3 regions of the Streptomyces sp. NPDC050546 genome follow, and region 3 is predicted to be linked to each of the others. Evidence: riboswitches for the same ligand, from Rfam matches in the RefSeq annotation. Region 3 holds a riboswitch; each other region holds the start of a gene.
The links. Region 3 has a riboswitch for cobalamin ahead of ACIBK5_RS30260 (ribonucleoside-diphosphate reductase subunit alpha). Riboswitches for the same ligand answer to the same signal wherever they lie in the genome.

Region 1 (3,266 bases), on a different contig from region 3:
ATGGGTCACGCGGCGCCAGTATCCTGGGTCGGCTGCGACGTTCCCCACCAACCCCCGCGTCAAAACGGGGAGTTCGGCATGCGGCGACGTACCTTCCCCCCTGCATGAGACGAGGACGAGTGCTGCTAGCGGGCCGCTACCGGCTGGATGTTGAGATCGGGCGCGGTGGAATGGGAGAGGTCTGGCGCGCGTACGACGAGACGCTCGCCAGAGCGGTGGCCGTCAAGCTGCTGCTGCCCCAGGACACCGATGTCACGGCGGCCTCCCGGTTCCGTCTGGAGGCCCAGACCGCCGGGCGTCTCAACCACCCCCATCTGGTCGGTGTCCTGGACTTCGGCGAGTACGACAACCGGCTGTACCTGGTGATGGAACTGGTCGAGGGCGACAGCCTCGCCGGGGTGCTGGCCGCCTCCGGCGCGCTGCCCGCCGAGCGGGTGGCCGATCTCGCCGCACAGGCCGCCGCAGGGCTCGCCGCCGCGCACGCGCAGGGCATCGTCCACCGTGACATCAAGCCCGCCAACCTCCTGCTGGACACCCACGGCACCTTGAAAATCGGCGACTTCGGCATCGCCCGCTTCCTGGACGACCCCGGCGCCGCGCTCACCGCTACCGGCCAGATCGTCGGCACCGGCCTCTACCTCGCACCCGAACGCGCCCTGGGCCAGCCCGCCGGTCCCGCCTCCGACATGTACTCCCTGGGGTGTCTGCTCTACCAGCTCCTCAGCGGACGGCCACCGTTCCAGGCGGACACCGCCGTCGCGCTCCTGCACCAGCACCTCGACTCCGCGCCCGTACCGCCCCGCGAGCTCGGTGTCGCCGGACTCCCGCCGGCCTTCGAGAACTACCTGCTCGGCCTGCTCGCCAAGCAGCCCGAGGACCGGCCCACCGCACAGCAGACCGCCGAGTGGTTCGCCGGTGGCGCCTGGCGAGGGCGGCCCGAGCCGCTGCCGGAGGCCGCGCCCCCGGTGACGTCCGCCACGCCCGGGCCGTATCCAGCCACCGAGACCCGCAACCCGGCCACCTACGCGCTGCCCGGCGCCCCCGGGCTGCGCACCGGCCGCACACCCCAGGCCGGCCGTTCGCGTCGCGCCGCACCCCGGGGCGGCGACGACAACCGGCGCAGAGCGGCCGCGACGGTCGCCGCGGCGACACTCTTCGCCGCCGCGATGCTCGCCGGCATGCTGTGGTTCTCGCCCGACGACACCGCGACGGAGGGCACGGAACCCGACGCGTCCCCGTCCGCGAGCAGCCCGGCCGCCACACCGTCCGCGGACTCCGCCTCGCCCCTCTCCTCAGCTCCGGCGGAGGACACGGATCCGGCCGCCACCGCGCCGGCCGCCGGCACAGTGGCCGATATCACCCCGTCCACCACCGCGTCTCCTCCCCCGACCCCCGTCGAAGTGAAGCCCAGCCCCACGACTCCGGCGCAGGAGACGGCCGCCCCACCGCGAAAGGCGGACAAACCCCAGCAGGAGAAGCCCCGTCAGACCTGGGAGGACGGGGACGACGATGACGCCGGGGGCGACGACTGAGCGGCCCTGCGCCGGTGTGCGAGCGGACGCCCCCTCGCGCGCCCCCTCGGGTGGCTTGTCATCGTCCTTATCTCGGCATTACTGTCACCACGCCTTGGTGAACGGGAAATCCGGTGTGATGCCGGTGCGGCCCTCGCCACTGTGAATCGGGAAGTCCGGCTCCAGCCCACACGGGCAGCCACTGGGTCCTAGGGCTCTGGCGCCACATTCCCGCCCTCCGGGCGGACGACGGGAATGTGGCGCCAGAGCCCTTGCCCCGGGAAGGCGGAGCACGGGCGGTGGTACCCGTCAGCCAGGAGACCGGCCAAGGCACGTCAACCATCCACGAGGTGCTGGAGAGGGTCTGCTGAGCCATGCACATAGCCGAGGGTTTTCTGCCACCCGCACACGCGGTCGCCTGGGGCGTCGCGTCGGCCCCGTTCGTCGTCCACGGAGTCCGGTCGCTCACCCGTGAGGTGCGCGAGCACCCCGAGAGCACCCTGCTCCTCGGTGCCTCCGGTGCCTTCACGTTCGTTCTGTCCGCCCTGAAACTGCCGTCGGTCACCGGCAGTTGCTCCCACCCCACCGGAACGGGTCTGGGAGCCATCCTTTTCCGGCCACCCATCATGGCGGTGCTGGGCACCATCACCCTGCTCTTCCAGGCGCTGCTGCTCGCCCACGGCGGTCTGACCACGCTGGGCGCCAACGTCTTCTCCATGGCGATCGTCGGGCCCTGGGCCGGATACGCCGTGTACAAGCTGCTGCGGCGGTACGACGTGCCGCTGATGGTCGCGGTCTTCTTCGGGGCGTTCTTCGCCGACCTGTCCACGTACTGCGTCACCAGCGTGCAGCTGGCACTGGCCTTCCCCGACCCGGGCAGCGGGTTCGTGGGCGCGCTCGGCAAGTTCGGCACCATCTTCGCCGTCACCCAGATCCCGCTCGCGGTGAGCGAGGGGCTGCTGACGGTGCTCGTGATGCGGCTGCTGGTGCAGTCCAGCAAGGGCGAACTGACCCGGCTGGGTGTGCTCCTCGCCAAGAAGCAGTCCGTGACCGAGACCGAGGCGGCGGCCCGATGAAGAAGAACACGAAGATCAACCTCCTGCTGCTGCTCGCGGTGGCCGCGCTCGCCGTACTGCCGCTCGCGCTCGGCCTCGGCGACCACAAGGAGGAGCCGTTCGCGGGCGCCGACGCCCAGGCGGAGACGGCGATCACCGAGATCGACCCGGACTACGAGCCCTGGTTCTCGCCGCTGTACGAGCCGCCGTCGGGTGAGATCGAGTCGGCGCTGTTCGCCCTCCAGGCGGCGATCGGCGCCGGTGTCCTCGCCTACTACTTCGGTCTGCGCCGGGGCCGGCGCCAGGGTGAGCAGCAGGCTCGGGAGCGGGACGCCGAGGAGCCGGCGGCCGAGAGGGCCTGAGCCGCGTGCTGCCGATCGACGCGGCGGCGCACAGCAGTCGCTGGCGCCGCCGCCATCCCGTGGACAAGGCCGTGCTCGGTCTCGGACTCACCGTGCTGGCCATCTCCCTGCCGCCCTGGCCGGGCGCGGCTCTCGTGCTCGTGACGGCCGTGTCCCTGCTGCTGGGGCCGGCCGGGGTGCCCGGCCGGCGGCTGTGGCGGGCCTACCGCGTGCCGCTGGGCTTCTGCGTGACCGGCGCTCTCACGCTGCTCGTCCAGGTCGGCGGGCCGGGGGGCTTCGTCTCCTTCGCGGACGACGGGCCGCTGCGGGCCGGGGAGTTGCTGCTGCGCACCTCGGCG
Region 2 (3,266 bases), on a different contig from region 3:
CAGCTGCCGCACGATCTCGCGCGCCTCGTCGTGGTCCTCGATGTGGCCGAGGATGCCCATCAGCATGAGCGCGACGGGCTGGTCGAAGTCCAGCGTCTTGCCGGCTTCCCGGACGATCGTGCTCGGCTTGCGCAGGTCGGCGTCGACGTAGTTGGTGACGCCTTCCGGTGTGCTGGTGAGCAACGCGCGGGCGTGGGCCAGCACCAGCGGGTCGTTGTCGACGTAGACGATCCGGCTCTCCGGGGCCACCCGCTGGGCGATCTGGTGGGTGTTGTCCACGTTGGGCAGCCCGGTGCCGATGTCCAGGAACTGGCGGATGCCCTCTTCAGCGGCGAGATGGCGAACGGCGCGGGCGAGGAAGTAGCGGGCGGCGCGCGCCCCGGTCTCGATCCCGGGGAAGATCTCGCGGAAGGCGTCACCGGCCACACGGTCGACTTCGTAGTTGTCCTTCCCGCCCAGCCAGTAGTTCCAGATCCGCGCCGAGTGCGGAACCGAGGTGTCGATCTTGGAGAGCGGCTCCTGCTCGGAGTTCTCCACCTGCTCAGTCATGGACGCTCCTGCGTGTGGTCGTGGAGCTTCACGTTAACCGGTTTACCTCAGGGACAGGATCAACTCCTCGGCCGTGTCCAGCAGTTCGACCTCCTCCGGACTCATCGTCGGATTGGAGGCGCGGCGGCTCCGGGCCTCCGTCAGGGCGGGCCGTGTGAGCGGGGACGGGTCGGCGAGGAGGGCGGCCAGCATGGTGCGGGCGGCCGTGGCCAGGGGGTCGCCGGAGACCGCTGCCTGGGCGAGGACCACCGCCGAGGCCGCCCAGTCCAGCCCCGGGTCGCCCTCCTCCGTGTTGGACCAGTCGATGACGCGCGGCCCCTCGGGCGTGATCATCACGTTCTCCGGGTGGAGGTCCAGATGGAGGACGCGGGCCACCGGGTCGGTGGAGTGCAGGGCGGGGACGGTGTGCAGGTCGCGCAGGAGCCCGGCCAGGATCGAACCGGCCTCCGCCACCTCCAGCGTGCCCGCCAGGCAGGCCTGGAGCATGGTCGGGCCGGAGAGCCGTTCCATCACCAGGTCGGTGCGCGAGCCGGTCGGGCGGACGCGGGGCACCGGATAGCCGTGGGCGCGCACGTGCTCCATCACCGCGCCCTCCGCCGCCGCGTCTCCCCCGCCCTCCCGTTCGCGGCGCAGCACCCACATCTCGTCGATCTCGTACACATCGGCACGGCGGCCCGAGCCGAGGAGTCTTCCGGGCGGTGTGGTCGGCATGGGGCGAAGGTACTCTCGGCCGTTTTGCTACTTCCGGGTACAGTAGGCGGGTCGTCATCACCCGTACAGGGAGAAGCCGGTGTAATTCCGGCGCTGACCCGCAACCGTGAACCGCCCGCCGAGGCAGGCGGTGAGCCGGATCGCCCCGTACGGATCGTGACCGGCTCATGTGCCCGGCGCCCGCCGGTGCACGGCACCGTCGAGGTATACGGAGCCGAGCCGCCGGGGTGTCCCGTGCTGCCCGGCTCCCTCACAGGGAGAGGCACCCGCCGATCATGAACGTCCGCCGCAGCGCCGCCGTCCTGGCCGCCGCCACCGTGATCGGCGCCGCCACGCCGGCCGCCGCCGCACCGTCACCGACTCCGTCCCAGGCGTTCCCCTCCGCCCTGTACGGCGACAAGGACCCCAAGTTCGACGGCGTCTGGCGCCAGTCGCTCGCCCTGCTGGCCCAGGACACGGTGGGTGAGAAGCCGGCCGCCAAGTCCGTCGAGTGGCTGGTCCGGCAGCAGTGCGAGGACGGCGGGTTCGCCGCGTACCGGCCCGACCCCGCCGCCGCGTGCGACGCCAAGACCATGCTCGACACCAACGCCACGGCCGCCGCCGTCCAGGCGCTCGCCGCCCTCGGCGGACAGGACGCCGTCACGGACAAGGCCGTCGGCTGGCTGAAGTCCGTCCAGAACAAGGACGGCGGCTGGGGCTACGCGCCCGGCGGCGCCAGCGACACCAACTCCACGTCGGTCATCGTCGGCGCGCTCGCCGCCGCCGGTGAGAAGCCGGACCAGGTCGAGAAGGGCGGGAAGTCGCCCGACGACGCCCTGCTGAAGCTCGCCCTCCCCTGCGGTGGGGACGACGACGGCGCCTTCGCGTTCCAGCCGGACAAGAAGGGCGAGCTGACCGCCAACGCGGACGCCACGGCGGCCGGTGTCCTCGGCGCCCTGGGCAAGGGCATGGTGGTGGAGGCCGGGAAGAAGTCCGACGCCACATGCGCGGATCCGGCCACACCGCGACAGGCCGCCGACAACGGGGCCGCGTACCTCACGCAGACCCTCGCCAAGGGCGACGACCACCTCACCTCCGCCCTCGCCGGCGCGGACCCCCAGCCCGACCACGGCAACACCGCCGACGCGGTCGTGGCACTCGCCGCGCAGGGCGAGGCCGCGCAGGCCGGGAAGTCCGTGCGGTGGCTGGAGAAGAACTCCGCCGGCTGGGCCGAGCAGGGCGGCCCGGCCGCCTACGCCCAGCTGATCTTCGCCGCGCAGGCGACGGGCGCGAACCCGCGTGACTTCGGCGGCACGGACCTGGTGAAGCAGCTCAACGCGACGGGCCCGGCCCCGCAGGCCCCCGAAAAGACCTCGGCGGCCGACGAGAAGGACGACTCGGGGTCGGACTTCTTCGGCGTCTGGTGGTACGTCGGGGTCTGCCTCGTCGCCGGTATCGGCATCGGCTTCCTCTTCACCGGCCGCAAGAAGAAGCAGCAGTCGTGATCGGCCGGGCCGTTCTCCTCCTCCTGGCCTCGCTCCTGCTGATCGCGGGCGCGGGCCAGGCCCAGGCCGCCGGCTACCGGTACTGGTCGTTCTGGGACCGCGAAGGCGACCGCTGGGTCTACGCCACCCAGGGCCCGTCCATGGCCCGCCCCTCCGACGGCGACGTCCAGGGCTTCCGCTTCGCGGTGAGCGAGGACTCCGCCGAGGCGGCCCGGCCGCGCGGCACGGCCGACTTCAGGACCATCTGCGCGAAGACCCCCGCGCAGGACGGGAAGAAGCGGGTGGCGCTCGTCATCGACCCCGGCACCAAGGCGGACGCCCCCCAGGGCGAGACCCCGCCCCCCGCCCGGACGGCCTGCGCCCGCGTCTCCCCCGACGCGACCACGGCTGAGGCCCTCGCGACGGTCGCCAAGCCCCTGCGCTACGACACGAACGCCCTGCTGTGTGCGATCGCGGGCTACCCGGAGAAGGGCTGCGGAGAGCAGGTGGCGAGCTCCCGGGAGTCGACCCCGGCTGCGAGGA
Region 3 (3,266 bases):
ACGCGCGATCTGCAGATAGACGGGCGATTCGGTCACCTCCGCCGTCTCCACGATCCAGTCCACGCGACGCTCGTCCGTCTCCGGTACGGAGGCTTTGACGAATTGCAGCGCCTCCTCCTCGCTCAGCGGTTCCAGCTCCACGATCGCGGCGGGCGTGGTGTCCAGGGGACTGTGTGGCCGGGAAGCGATGACCACCGGGAGCCGCTCCTCATAGGCGCGTTCGATGGCACAGCGGATGATGTTGTCCCGGTTCTGCTGAAGGCCGCCGTCGAGAAGAGCCTCCTCCAGTCCGTCGGCGATGACGACCAGCTTGTCGTCGGCGAGCAGTTGCTGCCACACCCGCTCGATCTTGGTGCGGGCCAGAATGCCCTGCGGCGCCACCTCGGCGAAACGCTGCCTGGCCATGCGCTCGAAGTTCAGCTCGGTCCCGCCGTCGGCGTCCCGCAGCCGGATCGGCACGGGCACGGCACGCTGCTGGGCCAGTAGTTCGGTGAGCCGCACCAGGACGGCGGTCTTCCCCGTGCCGACACCGCCCACGAGCAGATAGGGCCGACGGGTGCCGCGCTCCCTCAGCCGTTGGGCGATGACCTGCGCGAGCTCCTCGCGACCCACGATCTCGGTGGAGTCCTGCCCGGCCGTGAGCACGAGCTTGTGCGGGTCCTTGCGCGCCTTCACGAGGTAGCGCCGTTTGTTCCAGCTGTACCACCAGAACAGGAAGAGCGCGGCGGCGACCGAAGCGGTGAGGGCCGGACCGACGAAGCGGACCAAGGCGTCGAGTCCAGGGTCCTGCTGCCATCTCTCGACCGTGGTCTTCTCGTCGGTGACCAGCATGTGCACGCCGGCCCCGATCCAGCCGAAGACCACGAGGGCGCCGACCGCCCAGACCATCCGGAGCACGTTGGTGTAGGAGAACCACCTGCGCCACTTCCTGGGCCGGGTGGTGCCGCGGCGGGCCTCGAGACGGATGGTCAGGCTGTGCCAGTAGCCGACGACGACGCGGCTGGTCCATCTCGCCGCCCGTCGCAGATCCAGGGTGGCCATCGGCGCGTTGTGCGGCCGCGCCTTGCCAGGTGTGCGACGGACGACCCTCGTCATGGTGAGTACTCCCTCCGAGGGCGATCTGATTCCCAGTACGGAGGACCCGCGGACGTCGGCACCTACTTCCATGGAAGCACTCCCGGCATGCCCCGCAACCCGATGGGGAAACGCCGGCAGGGCATCACTCTTCTCACCTGTCAGCTGACGCTCCGACACCAGCGCGACACAACATCTGGGGGCGTCACCCGAACCCAGCACAAGATGTATGCTCGTGCTCGCTGCCGCCGCAGGGGAATCCGGTGCGAATCCGGAACTGTCCCGCAACGGTGTACTTGTGCATGTTTCATGCACAAGCGTCAGTCCGAGGACCTGCCGACAGCGCACCCGGCCGTCCGGCCGGGGTGCCCTGACGTCCGGGCCTCGTGGAATGGGCCGGTGGACGCGACGCCGTGTGCGCTCGTGTGCTGCCCCCTGCCCTGCGCGAGGCCCCTTGCCGAGCGAGGGAGAGCCCCACGTGACCATCGCGCCAGCCGAACCGGTCTCAGCTTCCGAGAAAGAGCACGACGGTCCCGGTGCCGCGCTGCTGCGGACCCTGACCGAGCTGACCGCCGATCTCCCCGACGCCGACCCCGGCCGGGTCGCCGCCGCCGCGCTGCGCGGCCGGTCCGCGCGGGCGGACGAGACGGAGCTGCGCGAGCTCGCGACGGAGTCGGCCGCCGGCCTCATCTCCGAGGACCCCGCCTACTCCCGGCTGGCCGCGCGCCTGCTGACGATCGGCATCCGCGAAGAGGCCGCCTCCCAGGGCGTCACGTCCTTCACCGAGTCCGTCGCGGTCGGCCACCGTGAGGGGCTGATCGCCGACCGGACCGCCGAGTTCGTGCGCGTCCACGCCGCCCGGCTCGACGCGCTGATCGACCGGGCCGCCGACGACCGCTTCGGCTACTTCGGCCTGCGGACGCTGCACAGCCGCTACCTGCTCCGCCACCCGATCACCCGCAAGGTCGTCGAGACGCCCCAGCACTTCATGCTGCGCGTCGCCGCCGGCCTCGCCGAGGACGACACGGCACAGGCCGTCGACGAGGTCGCCGCGCTCTACGGGCTCATGAGCCGCCTCGACTACCTCCCCTCCTCCCCCACCCTCTTCAACTCCGGCACCCGGCACCCCCAGATGTCGTCCTGCTACCTCCTCGACTCCCCCAAGGACGAGCTGGACTCGATCTACGACCGGTACCACCAGGTGGCGCGGCTGTCGAAGCACGCGGGCGGCATCGGCCTCTCGTACTCCCGTATCCGTGCGCGCGGTTCGCTGATCCGCGGCACCAACGGCCACTCCAACGGCATCGTCCCGTTCCTGAAGACCCTCGACGCCTCGGTCGCCGCCGTGAACCAGGGCGGTCGCCGCAAGGGCGCGGCCGCGGTCTATCTGGAGACCTGGCACTCCGACATCGAGGAGTTCCTGGAGCTGCGCGACAACACCGGCGAGGACGCCCGCCGTACGCACAACCTGAACCTGGCGCACTGGGTGCCGGACGAGTTCATGCGGCGGGTGAACGCCGACAGGCAGTGGTCGCTGTTCTCCCCCTCGGACGTGCCCGAGCTGGTCGACCTGTACGGCGAGGAGTTCGACGCCGCGTACCGGGCGGCCGAGGCGAAGGGCCTGGCGAGGAAGACCCTGCCCGCCCGTGAGCTGTACGGCCGCATGATGCGTGCCCTCGCGCAGACCGGCAACGGCTGGATGACCTTCAAGGACGCCGCCAACCGCACCGCCAACCAGACGGCCGAGCCGGGCCACGTCGTGCACTCCTCCAACCTCTGCACGGAGATCCTGGAGGTCACCGACGACGGGGAGACGGCGGTCTGCAACCTGGGGTCGGTCAACCTGGGTTCCTTTGTCGACACATCGACCGGCGACCTCGACTGGGAGCGCCTGGACGAGACCGTCCGTACGGCCGTCACGTTCCTCGACCGGGTCGTGGACATCAACTTCTACCCGACCGAGCAGGCGGGCCGCTCCAACGCCCGCTGGCGTCCGGTCGGCCTCGGGGCCATGGGCCTGCAGGACGTCTTCTTCAAGCTGCGCCTGCCCTTCGACTCGCCCGAGGCCAAGGCGCTCTCCACCCGTATCGCCGAGCGCATCATGCTCGCCTCGTACGAGGCCTCCACCGATCTGGCCGAGCGCAACGGCCCGCTGCCGGCCTGGGAGAAGACCCGTACGGCCAGGGGCGTGC

Region 1: linked by a shared signal. The riboswitch ahead of ACIBK5_RS25460 (energy-coupling factor ABC transporter permease) and the one ahead of ACIBK5_RS30260 (ribonucleoside-diphosphate reductase subunit alpha) in region 3 are both predicted to bind cobalamin.
Region 2: linked by a shared signal. The riboswitch ahead of ACIBK5_RS14810 (prenyltransferase/squalene oxidase repeat-containing protein) and the one ahead of ACIBK5_RS30260 (ribonucleoside-diphosphate reductase subunit alpha) in region 3 are both predicted to bind cobalamin.

The regions. Positions count from the first base shown of each region.
Region 1 is NZ_JBITGX010000010.1:198,153-201,418, forward strand. It holds gene ACIBK5_RS25455 (serine/threonine-protein kinase) at 105-1,532, shown strand; cobalamin riboswitch at 1,589-1,856, shown strand; gene ACIBK5_RS25460 (energy-coupling factor ABC transporter permease) at 1,886-2,587, shown strand; gene ACIBK5_RS25465 (energy-coupling factor ABC transporter substrate-binding protein) at 2,584-2,928, shown strand; gene cbiQ (cobalt ECF transporter T component CbiQ) at 2,934-3,266, shown strand, end outside.
Region 2 is NZ_JBITGX010000005.1:231,226-234,491, forward strand. It holds gene ACIBK5_RS14800 (SAM-dependent methyltransferase) at 1-549, opposite strand, end outside; gene ACIBK5_RS14805 (phosphotransferase) at 592-1,260, opposite strand; cobalamin riboswitch at 1,279-1,423, shown strand; gene ACIBK5_RS14810 (prenyltransferase/squalene oxidase repeat-containing protein) at 1,536-2,744, shown strand; gene ACIBK5_RS14815 (SCO2322 family protein) at 2,741-3,266, shown strand, end outside.
Region 3 is NZ_JBITGX010000013.1:215,393-218,658, forward strand. It holds gene ACIBK5_RS30255 (ATP-binding protein) at 1-1,095, opposite strand, end outside; cobalamin riboswitch at 1,287-1,430, shown strand; gene ACIBK5_RS30260 (ribonucleoside-diphosphate reductase subunit alpha) at 1,553-3,266, shown strand, end outside.